DNA from 4 places in the Bacillus altaicus genome. Region 1 is predicted to be linked to each of the others. Evidence: riboswitches for the same ligand, from Rfam matches in the RefSeq annotation. Region 1 holds a riboswitch; each other region holds the start of a gene.
What was found. Region 1 has a riboswitch for S-adenosylmethionine ahead of ACE38F_RS20810 (YezD family protein). Riboswitches for the same ligand answer to the same signal wherever they lie in the genome.
Positions count from the first base shown of each region.

Region 2: it holds a riboswitch for S-adenosylmethionine, as region 1 does, so the genes downstream of both, ACE38F_RS11550 (amino acid ABC transporter permease) here and ACE38F_RS20810 (YezD family protein) in region 1, are expected to answer to the same signal.
Region 3: it holds a riboswitch for S-adenosylmethionine, as region 1 does, so the genes downstream of both, ACE38F_RS07670 (bifunctional homocysteine S-methyltransferase/methylenetetrahydrofolate reductase) here and ACE38F_RS20810 (YezD family protein) in region 1, are expected to answer to the same signal.
Region 4: it holds a riboswitch for S-adenosylmethionine, as region 1 does, so the genes downstream of both, ACE38F_RS12520 (hypothetical protein) here and ACE38F_RS20810 (YezD family protein) in region 1, are expected to answer to the same signal.

Region 1 is NZ_CM143394.1:4,027,856-4,032,776, reverse strand. Features, by position in the region: gene lysA (diaminopimelate decarboxylase) at 152-1,468, shown strand; SAM riboswitch class I at 1,587-1,695, shown strand; gene ACE38F_RS20810 (YezD family protein) at 1,768-1,911, shown strand; gene ACE38F_RS20805 (phosphoadenylyl-sulfate reductase) at 1,998-2,702, shown strand; gene sat (sulfate adenylyltransferase) at 2,741-3,877, shown strand; gene cysC (adenylyl-sulfate kinase) at 3,890-4,483, shown strand; gene ACE38F_RS20790 (nitrite/sulfite reductase) at 4,495-4,921, shown strand, end outside.
Region 2 is NZ_CM143394.1:2,204,451-2,209,371, reverse strand. Features, by position in the region: gene ACE38F_RS11565 (VOC family protein) at 1-501, opposite strand, end outside; gene ACE38F_RS11560 (amino acid ABC transporter substrate-binding protein) at 577-1,368, opposite strand; gene ACE38F_RS11555 (amino acid ABC transporter ATP-binding protein) at 1,380-2,141, opposite strand; gene ACE38F_RS11550 (amino acid ABC transporter permease) at 2,161-2,829, opposite strand; SAM riboswitch class I at 2,899-3,005, opposite strand; gene ACE38F_RS11545 (VanW family protein) at 3,244-4,155, opposite strand; gene ACE38F_RS11540 (hypothetical protein) at 4,607-4,921, shown strand, end outside.
Region 3 is NZ_CM143394.1:1,462,293-1,467,213, reverse strand. Features, by position in the region: gene metH (methionine synthase) at 1-877, opposite strand, end outside; gene ACE38F_RS07670 (bifunctional homocysteine S-methyltransferase/methylenetetrahydrofolate reductase) at 877-2,709, opposite strand; SAM riboswitch class I at 2,780-2,889, opposite strand; SAM riboswitch class I at 3,093-3,206, shown strand; gene metI (cystathionine gamma-synthase/O-acetylhomoserine thiolyase) at 3,296-4,408, shown strand; gene metC (cystathionine beta-lyase) at 4,405-4,921, shown strand, end outside.
Region 4 is NZ_CM143394.1:2,394,346-2,399,266, forward strand. Features, by position in the region: gene ACE38F_RS12500 (ABC transporter ATP-binding protein) at 1-1,133, shown strand, start outside; gene ACE38F_RS12505 (ECF transporter S component) at 1,106-1,807, shown strand; gene ACE38F_RS12510 (YwiC-like family protein) at 1,992-2,714, shown strand; gene ACE38F_RS12515 (hypothetical protein) at 2,745-2,936, opposite strand; SAM riboswitch class I at 3,057-3,155, shown strand; gene ACE38F_RS12520 (hypothetical protein) at 3,194-3,514, shown strand; gene ACE38F_RS12525 (SWIM zinc finger family protein) at 3,779-4,168, shown strand; gene ACE38F_RS12530 (NAD(P)H-dependent oxidoreductase) at 4,191-4,766, shown strand; gene ACE38F_RS12535 (group-specific protein) at 4,763-4,921, shown strand, end outside.

The sequences.
Region 1 (4,921 bases):
TAACAACTCGTTTATTTTTTCAATATATATTTTTCCTAATAAGAAACGCGTGTGAACATTGTTCCGCGCGTTTTTTGTCTATCTAAAAGCGTGCTGCAATGAATAGAAGATTGGGGTTATGAGTTTTAGAGGAAATAAGGGAGGAATTCAAATGTATTTACACGGCACAAGCCGAATCAATGGGCAAGGACACTTAGAAATTGGAGGGTGCGATACGACGCAACTAGCAAAACAATACGGAACACCACTTTATGTATACGATGAAGAGTCAATTCAAGGGAAATGTCGTGCGTTTCATCGTGCTTTTAAAGAAAGTGGTTTCTCTTATCAAGTAGCATATGCTAGCAAGGCGTTCTTGTGCATGGAGATGTGCCGAGTAGCTCGTGAAGAAAATATGTCTTTAGACGTTGTCTCTGGAGGAGAATTATATACTGCACTTCAAGCAGGATTTCCGGCATCGCGCATTCATTTTCACGGAAATAATAAAACAGAAGAAGAAATGATTATGGCTCTTCAGGCGAATATTGGTTGTTTTGTGGTAGATAATTTCTTAGAATTAGAAATTTTACATGATTTAGCAGTGCAACATGGGAAATTTGTGAACATATTAATCCGTGTAACGCCTGGAGTAGAGGCACATACACACGAATATATAACAACAGGTCAAGAGGATTCGAAATTTGGGTTTGGTGTTTCAAATGGTCAAGCGATGCAAGCAATTGAGCTAGCTTTGCAAAAATCAAGTTATAATGTGCTAGGAATTCACTCGCACATCGGATCGCAAATATTTGAAACGGCTGGTTTTGTTCGAGCAATTGAAGTACTACGTCAATTTTTAGAAGAAGTGAGAGAGCGAACAAACTATGTGGTGAAAGTATTAAATGTCGGCGGAGGTTTCGGTATACGTTATACGGAGTCTGATACACCGTTAACACTTGAAACGTATGTGCACGCTGTAACAAGTAAGGTGAGAGAGCTGTTTACATTATGTGAATATCCGCTTCCTGAAATATGGATTGAGCCAGGGCGTAGTATTGTAGGGGATGCGGGAACAACAATTTATACAGTCGGAGCGGTGAAAGAGATTCCAGGCATAAGAAAATATGTTTCAGTCGATGGTGGGATGACAGATAATTTAAGGCCGGCTCTATATGGAGCGCGTTATGAGGCGATATTGGCGAATCGAGGGAATGATGAAAATGAGGAACTTGTTTCGATTGCTGGGAAATGTTGTGAAAGTGGAGATATGCTGATTTGGGATATTAATCTTCCTAAAGTTGCTTCTTCTGATTTACTAGCGATTTCTTGTACAGGGGCATATGGGTACTCGATGGCTAATAATTATAATCGTATTCGTAGACCGGCTGTAGTCTTTGCAAAAGGCGGAACATCACAAATTGTTGTAGAACGTGAAACATATGAAAATATTATTGGGAACGATCGCATACGTATTAAAGAACTTGTTTAAAAATGAAAAAAGGAGTTGTTCAGGATGGGCAATTCCTTTTTTATAAAATAAAATAATTAAAATATATCGGAAAACTAGGATTGAAAAAAATCAGAATTGTGATAAAATACAAATACAAAGCTTATCAAGAGAAGCTGAGGGAACTGGCCCTACGAAGCTCGGCAACCTGCTTATAGAAAGCAAGGTGCTAAATCCAGCAAAATGGAATCCATTTTGAAAGATAAGGTAAAATATATTACCGAACAGTCTTTTCGAAATGGGAAAGATTTTTTTTATGAATAAAAAGGGGGGCTGTTTGCGTGAGCGTACGGGAACATTTTGATGAAGTATCTGAGAAAATTCAAGCGATGCTTGCTGATATGAAATATGGTTCAATTACAATTGTGGTGCAAGATGGAAAAGTAATTCAATTAGAAAAAAGTGAAAAAGTACGTTTAAAGTGAAAAGCGCTGACTAGAAAAACTAGAGGCGGTTTTAATCTATTTTAATAGGTTAAAACCGTCTTTTTGCTTTTACAGGGGGAAGAAACATGTTGACGTATGAAAAGTGGGAAGAAAATCGTGTTTCATTTTCAGAAGAAGATGAAACGAAAGGCGCGCTATCCGTATTAAGTTGGGCTTATAAAGAATATAAAGATGAAGTTGTATACGCGTGTAGCTTCGGAGTGGAAGGCATGGTTTTACTGCATCTTATAAACCAAGTAAATCCATCTGCTAAAGTTGTATTTTTGGATACAAATGTTCATTTTCAAGAAACGTATGAATTAATTCAAAAAGTACGAGAACGATTTCCTTCATTAAATATTATAGAAAAACAGCCGGAACTTACACTTGATGAACAAGCGAAGTTGCATGGTGAGAAACTATGGGAAAGCAATCCGAATCTCTGTTGTAAGATCAGGAAGATTTTACCGTTAGAAAAATCACTTGCAGCGGAAAAAGCGTGGATATCGGGTTTAAGAAGGGAACAATCAGAAACGCGTAAGCATACAAAGTTTATAAATCAAGATCATCGTTTTCAATCTATTAAAGTTTGTCCGCTTATCCATTGGACGTGGAAAGAAGTGTGGCGATATGTATATAAACATAACTTGCCGTACAACCCATTGCATGATGTTGGATATCCAAGTATTGGGTGTGAGAAATGTACGCTACCTGTAGGAGCCGATGGTGATTCAAGAGATGGTAGATGGGCCGGGAAAATGAAAACTGAATGCGGTCTTCATTACCAATAAGATGAATCTTGAAATAAAGCTAAGAGGGGATATAGAAAATGACTACAATAAACGAATTAATAAACCGTGTAGATGAGACATACGACGTATCACAAATTGAAAAAGAAATTAAATTAGACAACATTGCGTTAAGTGATTTAGAACTGCTAGCGACAGGGGGATATAGTCCGCTTACTGGTTTTTTAGGAAAAAAAGATTATGATTCGGTTGTAGAAACGCTTCGTTTAGCAAATGGTAGCGTGTGGAGTATACCAATTACATTACCGGTAACAGAAGAAGTAGCAGAGGGACTGAAAGTTGGAGAAGAAGTAAAACTTGTTAACGATGGAAATGTATGTGGTGTTATTCAAATAGAAGATATTTTTGTACCTGATAAAGAAAAAGAAGCGTTACTTGTATATAAAACGACGGATGAGGCTCATCCAGGAGTAAAAAAATTATATGAGCGACCAAACGTTTACGTTGGAGGAGCTATTATTCTTACAAAACGTTTTGGGAATAATCCATTTCCTTCTTATCATTTAGATCCAATTGAAACGAGAGAAGAATTTAAAAAACGTGGCTGGAAAACAGTAGTCGGATTTCAAACGAGAAACCCGGTACATCGTGCTCATGAATATATTCAAAAGTCTGCTCTTGAAATTGTAGACGGTCTCTTTTTAAATCCACTTGTTGGGGAAACAAAGTCAGATGATATTCCTGCTGATGTAAGGATGGAAAGCTATGAAGTACTACTTCAAAACTATTATCCGAAAAACCGTGTCTTTTTAGGTGTATTTCCTGCAGCAATGCGTTACGCAGGACCAAGGGAAGCGATATTTCATGCACTAGTAAGAAAGAACTTTGGTTGCACCCACTTTATTGTAGGGCGTGATCATGCCGGGATAGGAGACTATTACGGAACATATGAAGCGCAGGAAATCTTTACGAATTTTACAGTAGAAGAGTTAGGGATTACGCCGTTATTTTTTGAACATAGTTTTTACTGCACTAAATGTGAAGCAATGGCTTCAACGAAAACGTGTCCGCATGGAAAAGAAGACCGTGTCATCTTTTCAGGTACGAAAGTACGAGAAATGTTAAGAAATGGTGAGATTCCGCCGAGTACATTTAGTCGTAAAGAAGTAGTGGAAGTGCTGATTAAAGGTTTGAAAAAAGAAGTAGTAACAGAATAGGGAGAGAATGAGATGGATACGAATATTACTTGGCATACAGCTTCTGTTTCAAAAGATGAGAGAAGAGTGAAGAATGGGCATCACAGTTTTGTAGTTTGGTTTACTGGTTTATCAGCTTCGGGTAAATCTACAGTAGCGAATGCGGTTGCTCGTAAACTGTTTGAAAAGAATATCGGAAATTATGTGCTAGATGGGGATAATATTCGCCACGGTTTAAATAAAGATTTAGGTTTTTCTGAAAGTGATCGTATGGAAAATATAAGACGTATTGGTGAAGTGGCGAAGCTATTTGTAGATCAAGGAACTGTTGTCCTTACAGCGTTTATTTCACCATTTCGAGTAGACAGAAAACAAGTTAGAGATCTATTAGCGGCAGATGAGTTTATTGAAGTCTTTGTGAAGTGTCCGATTGAAGAGTGTGAGAAACGTGATCCGAAAGGACTTTATAAAAAGGCGAGAAAAGGTGATATTAAAGAGTTTACGGGAATTGATTCACCGTATGAGGAACCAGAACAAGCGGAATTAATTGTAGAAACGCACAAGTATTCTATTGAAGAATGTGCAGAACAAATCGTGAAATACTTACAAGAGCGTAGTTTTATATAGGGGGATTAAAAATGAGTTATGAAAAAGTATGGGCTAATAATGAAAAATTAAATCAGACTGAGAAAAACAAATTAGAAAAAGATGGATTGGAAATCTTTAATGATATTCCATACTACGCAGAAAATGGATTCGAATCTATTCCGAAAGAAGAGTGGGACGCATTTAAATGGGCAGGATTGTATTTGCAAAGACCGAAAGAAGCTGGCTATTTTATGATGCGGGTAAATATTCCTTCAGGGATTATTACAAATGCACAGGCAGAAGTGCTAGCTTCCATCGCTGAAGATTATGGGCGTGATGTGTTAGATATTACGACAAGACAGGCGATTCAGTTTCATTGGTTAGAAATTCAGCAAATTCCAGATATTTTTAAAAGATTAGCGAGAGTTGGTTTATCTTCAGCAGGGGCATGTGGTGATATTACGCGTAATATTACAG
Region 2 (4,921 bases), 1.8 Mb from region 1:
TAAATCAAGTGGCGTACTTCCTCCTGGCCCTTCTCCCCACTGATCTCGAGGACGATCCGCATAAATCTCGATACCGTTCCCCTCTAAATCTTGTAAATAAAATGCTTCACTATACGTATGATCACTTGCGCTATTAAACCTTGAAATTGGTAAAATTTCATTTGAATATGTATAACGCCCTTCTTGCTCAGCTGGACTATCTATTACGTTCTTATTACGAAGCACACCAAATAATGCCGAAGCAAAAGCCTCACGAGTCGGAACCAAAAAGGCAACGTGATATATACCCGTCGTGCGCTGTTCTTGCAGCGCTGCATCTTCCAACTGCTCAAGAACAAGTAACGTATTCTTGCCACCCTTTCCAGCTAAGTGTGCTTTATTCTCCTCTTGTTTAATTACTTCTAATCCTACTACATTCTCATAAAAAGCAATTTGACGCCCTAAATCTTTAACTTTAAATTCCACATGACCAATATGTGTTTTCGGATGAATTTGTACCATGAATAACTTCCTCTCCAGTTCCCTTTAGTTTTTTATGTAAGTTGATAGGCAATAGGCCTATTCAACGAATACACCTTAATTTTGTTTTTTTGTAGCATCAACTTTTAGCCACTTTTTCGATATATCGCTTAATGTTCCATCTTGTTCTAATTCTTTTAACGCTTTATTTATATCTTCTAACTTTTCACTCTTTTTTGCAAATGGAAATGCAATCTCTCCCCATTCAAGTGGACCAAATCCAACTTTGACATTATCTAGTTTCGCCTTTGTTATTGTTGTTTCCACTTGAACTTTATCATTATAATAAGCATCGACGCGTCCAAATCCTACTTCATTCAATTCCGCTGTCGGATCCTCTGAGTACGTTTTAATCGTAAAAGCATTATTTTTATTTAAAGCTTTTAACTCTTGCTCTCCTGCTGTACCAAGTCCAACACCTACAGTCTTTCCTTTTAGATCCTCTAGCGATTTAATTGTATTATTATTTTTCTTCACCGCAAAAACAGAACCTGAATACACATATGGGATCGAAAAATCATATTTCTTTTTTCTTTCCGGAGAAACGGATAGTTCATTTGCAATCGTATCAATACGGCCTGAATCTAATAAACCGAATAATCCTTCAAAATCAGAAACATTCCATTCTACTTTATATCCAGCTTTTTTAGCAGCCGCTTCAATAATTTCAGCATCAAAACCTTTTACTTTCTCACCCTCTTTAAATATAAATGGGCTACGACCTGCAGAAGTCCCAACTTTCACTACTTTTTCATCTGTCTTTTTACTTGCTGCATTAGAACCACATGCAGACAAAGCCCCCACTGATAGTGTTAATGCTAATGTTAGTAATAATGACGATTTTCTCATAACTCTTCCTCCTAAATAACGAAATGATTGCCTTCTTCAGAAGCATTTAATTGCCTTAAAAACTTTTTCGTACGTTCATTTTGTGGGTTTTGGAAAATCTCTTCTGGTTTTCCCTGCTCTACGATAATTCCATCAGCCATAAATATAATGCGATCCGCCACCTCTTTTGCAAAATGCATTTCATGTGTAACAATAACCATCGTTATATGCTGTCTTGCCAAATCCTTAATAACTAGCAATACCTCATTAACTAATTCTGGATCAAGCGCTGAAGTCGGTTCATCAAACAATAATACAGCTGGATTTAAAGCCATTGCCCTAGCAATCCCTATCCTTTGCTGTTGCCCCCCTGATAACATTGTCGGATAAAATTTTTCTTTATCAGCTAAGCCTACTTGTTTTAATATTTCTCTCGCTATTCTCTTTGCCTCTTCGTCACTCTTTTTCTGCACAACCGTTAATGGCGTTGTAATATTTTGCAATGCTGTTTTATTTTTAAATAAATTATAATTTTGAAAAACCATTGCTGTTTTTTTGCGTAATTTTATTATTTCTTTTTGATAAAGTTTTTTCGTATGAATCTCTAAATCTTCAATTCTAATACTGCCATCATCCGGTTGTTCTAATAAATTTAAACATCGTAGTAATGTCGATTTCCCTGAACCAGAAGGTCCAATAATTACTACCACTTCCCCTTTTTTGACAGTAAGTGAGATTCCTTTCAGCACTTCATTATGTTTGTAAGATTTATACAAATCTTTTAGCTCAATCACATATATCACCTCATTTCTCTTATAAATACGGTGCATCAAGTTTCTTCTCCAACTTTTTCTGTCCCCAGTTAATTACGATTGTAATAATCCAATACACAATCGCTACCGCTAAATAACTTTCCATATAACGATACGATTGCGCAGCTAGCATTTTCGCTTGTGCTAATATTTCAGCCACTCCAAGTGCAAAAGATAACGAAGATTCTTTTAACAATCCAACAAAATTATTTCCAAGTGACGGCACTGCTACACGAATAGCCTGCGGAAAGATAATTTGTCGCATCGCTTGTGCTTTTGTCATTCCAACTGATAAACAAGCATCCATTTGCCCAGTTTCTACAGCATTTAATGAACCTCGAATGATTTCTGACAAATAAGCAGCATTATTTAAACTGAGGCCAATTAAAGTTGCTTGCATAGCTGTAAGCACTGTAAAAGTTGGGAAAATTTGCGGCAATCCGAAATACAACACAAACAATTGAACTAATAATGGCGTTCCTCTAAAGAAAGAAATATACACCCTGACAATTGGATATAAAAATTTCGTTTTATTTTTTGTAATGATCGCCAAGCCCACTCCTATAACGAAAGAAATAATCATTGAAACAACAGTAATCCCTAAAGTTATGTATACATATTTAAATAATTGCGGAAAACTTTCTAAAAAATACGTTACATCAAATTTCACCCTATCCCCCCTCTCTAAACAAAAAACTCTTCTTACACATATAAGAAGAGTTGAATGTTAATCCATTTCCCTTCATCTTCCAAACGCCTTTTACGTTTGCTGGAATTAGCACAGTGCTTTTTTAGCCTGTTGCTGAGATTTCACCGGGCCAGTCCCTCCATCTCTCTTGATAAGAAAACTAATAAATTTTTCCATTTATTTAGTTGTTATTATGAAGAATACAGCCAAATTAAAACAATGTCAATAGGAAAACTAAGAATTAAATCCCGCTCTTTTTCGGACATACTAGTAATACATCCATTTACTATTCTTAATAAACTGTACATAAAAAGCCATCTCCTCTAAAATTCAGAAGAGATGGCTTCAATTATAGAAACTATAAATCTTTTACTTTATTATCCTTTAACTACATATTTATTTCATCTTATGTACTTCAGCAACTAACTTTCCACCTTGTATACCCATATAAAGCTTAACAGGAGCATCATTCGTGTTTTCAAATACTAAGTCTAAATATGGATACGCAATTGTAGCATCTCTTCCCTGCGGGACATAACCGACTGTTTTAGAATGTGTAGTTCTCTCTACCATTTTTAAACCAGCTTGATCTGCTGCATTGTATAGAGTTGATGATGTTTGACAAACGCCACCACCATAACCATCTACTAATTTACCATCTACAATTTCTTTACCTAATTGATATCCTTTATCTGGCGTTGTATCACCGATTAATGCATTAAAAGAGAAACTGTCTCCTTTTGCTAATACAACCCCATTTATGCTCGCTGCTGACAAACGAATATTTTCAATACGGCCACCTGCTGAGCCACCTAAATTCGTTTCATATCTACCAATTACCGTGCCACTTCCTTGCGCATCACTTAATGTTGCGGTAGGCTTTTTCTCAACAATTGGTAACTGATAAGAAGAATCCCACATACCTACATTTAATAATTTGTCTACTAATTCTTTTTCCATTAATTCATAAGAAGGCTTTCCTTCTTGCCATGATCCATCAGGCGCTATACGTGAAGGGACCATCTTTTTATCAACGCTTTTCCCGACTTCACCTGCAACCTTCGTTACCGATTTTTTGAATTTCGCCTCATCTTCAAAATAACCTAAACTCGATAAGTCTATTTTTTTCACTTCAGTACCAGTACGCCCATCCACTAAGCTAATTGAATCCTGTACATCAGCCTTAGCCTCTACAACGTTCCCACCAAAATCACTTACTAATGCCACATCACTTACTTTTGTACCACAACCACTTACTACAGCTACACATAGCACCCCTACTAATATACCCTTTATTTTTCGGAACAATATACTCTCTCCTTTTCCCCAACATTATTTCATTTTTATGTATGTTTTGTTACAATCATTTTACAATATATTTAGAAAATGTTACAAGTTGTTTTTTACTCTATTTAAATTACTCTTTTCTTTTGTAAATGTCTATACATATTTATATAAATTTTCGAGTTTGATAAGATTGTAACTTTTATGTAACCTATCTCTATCCAGTATATACCATTAAACAGATGAAATACAAATGTAAAACTCCTTCATTTCACCTCTCTACTCACCTGCATATTTCAAAAACCGTAATACCGATTTCTCATATGTGATCCTTATTAAACAACTTAAACCGAGCTTTTATAGGTAAAAACAATCATTCACTTCAGCGTATATAGGTATTTGCCGTGCCACTACTCCGCTTTCACACATACATTATGATGAATTCAACCCACCTTTAAGAAATGGAGGAGTTTTTATGTATCCCTACAATCCTTATGATCCATATAACCAATATGGTTACCAACCTCAGTATGATTTACAAGCACAATACCAACAATATATAGATCAAGCAGAGCAAATTAATCCATATGATCCAAATCGCCAATTTCAACTTCCAATCTCTTTCCCTGGCACTGGAAACCGTCAACTAGAAAGACGAGTAAATGAGCTTGAGCAAAGAGTACGTCAACTAGAAAACACAGTTGAGCGTCATACGCGTAGATTAAACCGCTTAAATCAGCGTTTACGTACAGTAGAAAATAGACTAAACATTCCATTTTCAGCATTAGAA
Region 3 (4,921 bases), 2.6 Mb from region 1:
TATGTTCTGGTGTTGTGCCACAACAACCACCAATAATATTAATCCATCCTTCTTCAGCAAAACGTTTTACTTTTTCAGCAAGTGACGCCGGAGATTCGTGATAATGTCCATCTTCATCAGGAAGACCAGCGTTTGGATAACAAGAAATATAACACTCCGATAAATCAGATAGAGAACGCATATGTTCCCTCATAAATTCTGGACCAGTAGCACAGTTTAACCCAACCGATAATGGCTTCATATGCTCTACCGATAAATAAAAGGCTTCGATCGTTTGACCCGCTAAAGTCGTTCCCATCGGTTCAATTGTTCCAGAAATCATAATAGGTACTATTTTGTTTAGTTCTTCAAACGCCGCTTGAATTCCAAGGTACGCAGCTTTCACATTACGCATATCTTGACTCGTCTCAACGAGCAATACATCAACTTCTCCTCTTAATAGTCCTCTCGCTTGCCTTGTATAGGCTTCGATTAACTCTTCAAAAGTTACACCACCTGTAACACTAATCGCTTTCGTCGTTGGTCCCATCGCTCCCGCAACATATACTTCTTTCCCACTTTCTTTGACTGCTCGCTTCGCCAAAAGCGCTGCCCTTTCGTTTAACTCTTCATCTAAATGAGACAATGCATAATCACTTAATACAATATTTGTTGCACCAAACGTATTCGTTTCAATAATATCTGCACCAGCTTCAATGTAGACTTTATGAATATTTAAAATCACATCCGGTCTTGTTTTTACTAAATATTCATTACAACCTTCGTATTCTTCTCCTCCAAAATCTTCCGCTGTTAAGTCTTCTTGCTGGATCATCGTTCCCATTGCACCATCTAATATTAAAATTTCATGTTGTAATCTCTCTTCTATTCGTTTCATCAATTAATACCCTCTTTCACTTCTTGCTTTTCTCTCACATATTTCACGAGATGTTCTGTAATTTCATATTTTAAAAACGGCGTAATAAGATAAATACCGTTAAAATATTTCATTGCCGCATCAATCAACTCTTGTGAAATACGAATTCCTTCCTCGATAGCAGCCTCTTTCGTTTCATGTCCATCCATTCTTTGTCTTATCTCTTCAGGGAGCGTAATACCCGGTACTTCAAAATGAAGAAAATCTGCATTCCGCTTACTTACTAACGGCATAATTCCAATAAAGATGGGTTGTTCCAAATGCTTTGTCGCTTCATATACTTCTTTAATTAAAGCTACATCATAAATTGGCTGAGTTAAGAAATATTCTGCTCCAGCATCAATTTTTCGTTCCATTCGCTTTACCGCTGCTTTTAAATGCCTTACATGAGGATTGAATGCCCCTCCGACAGAAAATCTTGTTGCCGGACCAATTGATTTCCCTAAAATAGAGCGACCGTCGTTCATCTCTTTAATCATTTTAATTAGCTCTATAGATGACAAATCATATACAGAAGTTGCACCTGGAAAATCACCAACGCGCGCTGGATCACCAGTTAAAGCTAGCACTTCCTCCATACCTAATGCTGATAATCCAAGCAAGTGAGACTGTAGTCCAATGACGTTATGGTCTCTACACGTTAAGTGCGTCAATACTGGAATATCATGCTTCGTTAATAATGCACCCATAGCCATATTCGAAACGCGAGGAGATGCTAATGAATTATCTGCTAGGGTAATAGCATCCGCTCCAGCCCTTTTCAGTGCTCTTGCCCCTTCAAAAAATCGCTGCGTGTCTAACGTTTTCGGTGGATCTAATTCCACTACAACTGTCGTTTGTTTCTTTGCCTTTTCTGCGAGAGTGACATGAGCTCTCGAACGCTTCTCCTGTGTATGGACCACTTTAGGCCTTTGAATCGTCTCCTTTGCTATTACAGGTGCAACATTTGCGATAGCACGTTTCATTCCTTCAATATGTTCCGGGGTAGTACCACAACAACCACCTAATAAACGAATACCTTGTTCAATAAAGTTTGGTGTCATCTCTTCAAAATACGCTGGACTTCCCTCATATACGTAACGCCCTTCCACATAATTCGGGAGACCTGCATTCGGATATGCTGATAAATAGCCATTTTGAGGAATCGATATCATCTTGAAAGCTTCCGTCATATGAAGTGGCCCTAGTTGACAGTTCAATCCAACAACATTGGCACCGTAATCCAAAAGCTGTTTTAATACTTCATTGACATCATTCCCATTTTGAGTCGTACCTGCCTCATGTAACGCTAACTGAGCAACAATCGGAATATTCGTTTGTTTACGCAATACTTTAACGGCATGCAATAATTCAAATTCATCATAAAAAGTTTCTAATAGTAATCCATCAACCTGTTCTTCTAGTAAAGCACCTGCCTGCTCAAGTAACATAAATTCTCGCTCTATATCAGTCGTTGTAACAGCACCAATATGTTTCATACCTCCAATTGTCCCTAAAATTGCATTCCGCTCTGTTACTGATGCTTTCGCAATATTCACTGCCGCTTTATTAATTTGGACAACTTGATTTTCTAGACCATACATGCGGAGTTTCGCTTCATTCGCACCATACGTATTCGTTTGAATAACATCCGCTCCAGCAGCTACATATTGTTTATGGATCGATATAATTAAGTCCGGATCAGACAAATTCAATTCTTCAAAACTACTTTGTAAACCATGTGAATGTAATAACGTTCCAACCGCACCATCACCTATTACAATTCCTTTTGATAATAAATCTAGTAATTTCACGAATCTCCCTCATTTCTATCAATATAAAAACCCCCTCTTCACTTTGAAGAGGGGGACATAATTGTTCCTCCTCTTATTATGCAAAACACACGTTTTGCAGGTTTTAGCACCGTTTCAAACATTTAGTTTGAAGGTTGCTGGGTTTCACAGGGCCTTTCCCTCCACCGCTCTCAATAAGAGTTTGTCTTTATTATTTTATTTATGTAGCTAAAAGGAAATACGTTCCCCTTTTAACAATGTTTGTTAATTTTTTATAAATTTAGCATGCACTAAAATAAAAGTCAATGACACTTGCGGAAAAATAAAAATTATTTAAAATAAAGTTGCAATTCAATTATCTTTTGTTGTAAAGTTAAAAACATAATAAAAATTTCATACGCACATTCTTATCTAGAGAGGTAGAGGGACTGGCCCTATGACGCCTCAGCAACCATTAACATTCATTCGTTAATAAGGTGCTAATTCCAGCAAATTGTTAAAGATTTGACAGATGAGAAGAAGACTCTATTCAATCCGAAAGCCTTCTTCTTAGAAGGCTTTTTTTATTTTCACTTAGTCGTTCACTTTAAAAAGGGGGAATTTTCACATGTCAACAATCGAAACAAAACTAGCACAAATCGGGAACCGTAGCGAAGCTACAACAGGAACTGTTAATCCACCTGTTTATTTCTCAACTGCTTATCGTCACGAAGGAATTGGTAAATCTACTGGCTTTGACTATTCAAGAACTGGAAATCCGACTCGCGGTCTTTTAGAACAGGCAATTGCAGACTTAGAAAGCGGTGAACAAGGGTATGCCTGTAGTTCAGGAATGGCGGCTGTTCTCCTTGTCCTTTCACTATTCCGTTCCGGAGATGAGCTTATCGTATCCGAAGACTTATACGGAGGAACATATCGTCTATTTTCCGAACATGAAGACAAGTGGAATATTCGATGTAGATACGTAGATACACAATCTATTAAACAAATTGAGCAAGCAATCACATCTCAAACGAAGGCTATTTTCATAGAAACACCGACTAATCCATTAATGCAAGTAACTGATATCGTAAGTGTAGCAAGTGTAGCGAAAAGGCACGGACTACTTCTTATTGTAGATAACACGTTCTATACACCTTATATACAGCAACCATTAACAGAAGGTGCAAACATCGTCCTTCATAGCGCAACTAAATATTTAGGCGGACATAACGATGTACTAAGCGGACTTGTCGTTGCGAAAGGGAAATCTCTTTGCGAGGAGCTTGCTCATTATCATAATGCCTCTGGTGCTGTCTTAAGCCCGTTTGATTCATGGCTATTAATTCGAGGGATGAAAACTTTAGCACTCCGCATGAAACAGCATGAAGAAAATGCTCATGCAATTGTTGCTTATTTAAATGATGAAGATGGTGTGACAGATGTATTTTATCCAGGAAGAGGTGGTATGATTTCATTTCGCCTTCAAGATGAAACTTGGATTAATCCTTTCTTACAATCTTTATCCTTAATTACATTTGCTGAAAGTCTTGGCGGCGTCGAAAGTTTAATGACTTATCCAGCAACGCAAACTCATGCCGATATTCCAGAAGATATTCGAACAGCACGCGGTGTGTGTAATCGTCTTCTCCGTTTTTCAGTCGGCATCGAAAATAGCAATGATTTAATTCAAGACTTAAAGCAAGCAATTAAACTTGTAAAAGAAGGTGTAAAAATATGAGCTATTCCATAGATACGCTTTTACTGCATAATCAATACAAGCATGACTCACACACAGGAGCTGTTAACGTTCCCATCTATAACACATCAACATTTCATCAGTTCGATGTAGATGCTTTCGGAAAGTATGACTATAGTAGATCTGGAAATCCAACACGTGAAGCTCTTGAAGATATCATTGCTTTATTAGAAGGCGGGACAAAAGGATTTGCCTTTGCATCAGGCATTGCAGCCATTTCTACTGCATTTCTCCTTCTTTCACAAGGTGACCATGTTCTTATTTCAGAAGATGTATATGGAGGCACTTATCGAATTGTTACTGAAGTTCTCTCCCGTTATGGTGTTTCACATACATTTGTTGATATGACCAATGTGGAAGAAGTAAAAGAAAACATTAAACCAAATACGAAGCTCTTTTATGTAGAAACACCTTCTAACCCACTTTTAAAAGTGACAGATATTCGTGCTGTTTCTAATCTTGCAAAATCTATTGATGCTCTTACTTTTGTTGATA
Region 4 (4,921 bases), 1.6 Mb from region 1:
CGATTGCTGCGAAAGAGTTTTTAGGATTGTTAAAACGTATTAATGAAGAACTTGGAATTACGATAGTTTTAAGTGAACATCGTTTAGATGAAGTGATGTCGCTAGCGACTCGTGTCGTTTGTATGAATAACGGGAAAATTGTTTACGATGATATTCCTAAAAGTGTGATAGCGAACATGTGGGAAGTAGAAAAGTTCCGTCCATTCATTCCGCAAATTCCAAGATTGTTTTTAGAGTGGAATGTAGAAGATATTCCATTTACAGTGCGCGAAGCGCAAATGAAAATGAATGATTTTTCAGCGATATCATATAGGAATGGGCAAGTAGAACAATGTGAAAAGCAAGAAGTAGTTTTAAGTGCAGAACATATATCTTTTCAATATGAAAAAAATAGTCCACTTATTTTACGAGATTTAACAGTGAACATCGAAAAGGGAAAATGGACAGCTCTAGTTGGGAAAAACGGAACTGGGAAGTCTACACTGTTAACGATTTTAGCAGGATTACAAAAAGCTAGAAGAGGTAAGGTAAAGTGGAATGGAAAAGTGATACATAAAATTGATTCGAAAGAACGATTTAAAAGTATAGGGTACGTATCGCAACATCCGTACTATCATTTTACATTTGATACAGTATGGGAAGAGGTTTATGAGCGTGCCCATGAATTATATGGCGAAGAGGGAAAAGTAATAGCAGAAGAAATGTTGAAAAAGTTCTGGTTAGATTCACTTAAAGAGCGCCATCCACATGATTGTAGCGGCGGAGAGCAACAATTACTCGCATTATGTACAACGTTATTATCAAAGCCAACTTTATTATTACTGGATGAGCCGACAAAGGGACTCGATCCATGGAAAAAGGAAAGAATAGGAGAGCTATTTAAACAGTTGCAAAAAGAAGGTACAACAATTGTAATGGCAACGCATGATATTGAGTTTGCAGCGAAATACGTTGATCAATGTATGATGTTATTTGACGGGAAAGTTATTATGAATGATGCACCGAAAGAGTTCTTTAGTGGTAACTTCTTTTATACAACATCTATTAACCGATTCATCCGTAGAGAGTTGCCATTTGCATTAACGTGGGAGGATGTGTACGAAGCGTGTCCAAACGATATGTTGCATTTATAATATTTGTTTTTGCCGTTGTAATATGTACACTACTCTTTACGACTCTTATTATGGACGGGTATTACATGGTAAGTAGTTTGTTTTTATTAGCTATCATTATGTTACCTTTCTATGTCCGTTTTGAAAGGAAGGCGTTTGTTTCACGTGAAATTGTTATCGTTGCTGTGTTAGCGGCGATTGCAGCGGTTAGCCGGGTACCATTTTCTATTTTACCGAGTGTACAACCGACTTCTTTTGTCATTATCGTTTCTGCAATTGTTTTTGGGAGTGAAACTGGCTTTATGATTGGGGCAACGGCGGCTATTGTATCTAACATTTTTTTAGGACAAGGTCCGTGGACTCCGTGGCAAATGTTCTCTTGGGGCATGATCGGGTTTATAGCAGGATTACTCCGAAATACATTTTTGATGAAAAAACTATGGGGACGACTCATATATGGATTTGTCGTTGGATTTCTATTTGGCTGGATTATGAACTTTTGGGGACTTCTTGGCTTTATACAGGAAGCAACGTGGGAAACAGTTATTGCTTACTATGTCGCAAGTTTTTCATTCGATCTTAGTCACGCGATATCGAATGTTATTTTCCTTCTGTTATTTAGCACGTCATGGATTACGATCCTCACAAGATTTAAAAAGAAATACGGTATATTAGATGAGCATAACGTGACATAGAAAAGCATACTCATATAAGGTAGGGTCGCGACTTACATATTCGTTTGCCTCTTTCATGCTTCTTACATATTGTAAGGAGCATTTTTTATTGTCAAAAAATAGATTCAATATATATCCGTTATTATATGAAATTATTTGTATAATAGTAGGTGAGAACTATTTTCAAGAGGGAGGTGTATAGTTAATGACGTTAGTTATTCCGAAGCAACATGGAGCATGGGCGATGCTTGTCATACCATTTCTATTAAGTGTATTACTTGGTAAACCTACTTTTTATCATATTCCACTGTTTTTAGCCTGGTTCTTTATCTATCTAGCTACTTATCCATTTCTTATGTACATAAGGCAAAGACGAAAAAAAGAATTTCTACACGCTGCAATTGTTTATTTTAGCATTGCATTCGTATTTGGGATGATTTCTTTATTATATGAATGGCGAATTCTTTTATTCGCAGTATTAATGATTCCATTGTTTATTGTAAATATGTATTACGCTCGTCAAAAAAATGAACGAGCATTACTAAATGACATTTGCGCGATTATAGTGTTCTGTATGGGTGGTTTAATAAGTTATTATTTCTCAATGAAATTTATTGATAGAACAGCATTATTCATTGCGCTTATTTCATTTCTATATTTTTTAGGAAGTACGTTTTATGTGAAAACGATGATTCGTGAAAAAAACAATTCGAAGTATCGTTTTATATGTTGGGGATATCATATTGTATTGACGGTAATTGTATTTGCTATAAATCCATGGTGTTCACTCATATTTGTACCAAGTGTAATTCGGGCCATTATGTTGTATGGCAAAAAGATTTCTATATTAAAAGTAGGGATTTTAGAAATTGTTAATTCTGTATATTTTTTAATAATAACGGTAATAATGATGAAGTATGCCATTTAGAAAAACTTCCCATCTTTTGATGGGAAGTTTTCATTCTTGTTCTAAAATATGAACGGTATAATCGCATCTTTGTAATGCTTGTTCTACAGCGTAAAGGGATTGTTCAATACGTGCACGATTAAAATCTTCTTCAACAGTTTGTAATGCATCTTCTAAACAATGTTTCGCTTCTTGTAATGATTGAAAAGAATCTTGTACGTATCCACGAGCATTCTTTTTCAACGTAGTAGCCTCCTTTTGTACATCTTTTTGTAGTATGAACAATAAAGAAGAAAATATAATTTTTATATTTATTTGACAATTATAATAAAATTACGTATAGTTAAATTTAAAGTGAATATTTTCTTATCCAGAGAGGTGGAGGGACTGGCCCGATGAAACCCAGCAACCGCGATGCAGGTGCTAATTCCAGCAGAACATATTTGTTCTGGGAGATAAGACGAAGATATACGTAACTTCTTCTTATCGGAGAGGTTTTTTTGTTGCAAAAAAACCGATTACGAAAACATATAATAAGAAGAAAGGGGTTGCGAAGTACTGTGACACTCGAAAAATACGTAAAACTGCGTAGTACAGTTTATGAATATATGATAGAGCAAGATAAGCCAATATCATTGTTAGATATTCAAGAACATATCGTTTCGCATCATGAAGGAAAATTCACTAAAAAAATGTTACATCAATTTTATTTATCAAGACTATTAGATGAACTCAAACTGGATGGGAAAATTACTTTAGCTGATGATGAATATCGCTATGCTGAAAAAGGGGTATTTTATAAAGCGGGAAAAGGGAGCTAGGCTCTCTTTTTGTCTTGAAATAACGAAGTATGTAGAGTAAAAGACTGCTAAAGCAGCCTGATACAAGGGAATGGGTGTTGAGTGTGTAGTGTCAAAGATTGAATGTGCCTGAAAGAGGCACTTCATATCGGCTGCAAATGAAAAGAGACACCTTCGCCGAATAGGTGTCAGTCGTTTTGTCACGTAGACTCGCTACTTGACAGTTATTAGAATAACATGCAGTATTTTGGAAGTCAAAAGGGAATTAAAGGAAGAGGTGTTGTGATGTATGCGTACTTATTAAAAGATATAACGAAATCGATTCCAAAGTACATTATAGATAGAGGATATGAATATTATGAAGAGGGACATGTAGAAGATGTTGAAATACACGACAAGAAAGTATTTGCTTTCGTTACTGGAAATGCAGGAAACTATGAAGTGATTATTGATCTTGAAGATTTTACAGAAAGTAGCTGCGAGTGTCCTTATGAAAATTATTGTAAACATATGGCGGCAGTTGTGTATGATATTCAAGGTGCTGGTGAGAGTACGGTTAAAGAGAAACTGAACGGTTTAGAAAAAGAAGAGTTACTAACAGTATTAAATCGTTTGTTACAAAGTTCGAAAAATGTGCGAATTGTAGAGAAGATGTTAAAGAAGGGGAAACTTTAACTAAAGAAGGAGTTGTTTTGTAGTGAACGTACTAATTATATACGCTCATCCTAATCCTTCAAGCTTAAACGGGGCGATTTTAGAGCATGTGCAAAAAGGACTTGGGGAAACAAATCATTCTGTTACAATACTTGATTTGTATAGAGAACAATTTGATCCAGTGCTTGTATTTAATGAAGAGAAAAAAAGACGTGATTTATTACATGAAGAAGAGACGGAGCGATATAGAGAATTAGTGCAGAAGGCGGATATTCTTCTTTTCATATATCCGATATGGTGGTGGGGCATGCCTGCTATTTTAAAAGGATTTATCGATCGTATTTTTGTAGCTGGATTTGCTTATAAATATGAGGGATCATTACCGAAAGGCTTATTGAAAGGAAAGAAGGCGTGGGTTATTAATACGTTAGACTCACCGTTATGGTACGTGGCCCTATTATATCGATCAGCAGATTGGATTATGATGAAACGAGGGGTTTTACGTTTTTGTGGTATTCGCGATATAAAACGGTCAGTTTTTCAATCTGTGAAAACGAGTAAACTAGAGAAGCGTGAAAAATGGCTATTACAAATAGAAGAAAAGGCTCGTACATTATGAATGAAATCGATCGTATTATAAAGTGTTGCAATTATGATGACGAACTTTTTCGTACGTATATTAAGTGTTTAGTCCAATTGAAGAAGTGTAGTGAAACGTTAAAACAAATTCAAATACAATTAAGAAATGATTATTTAATAAGAGGGATTTGTGAA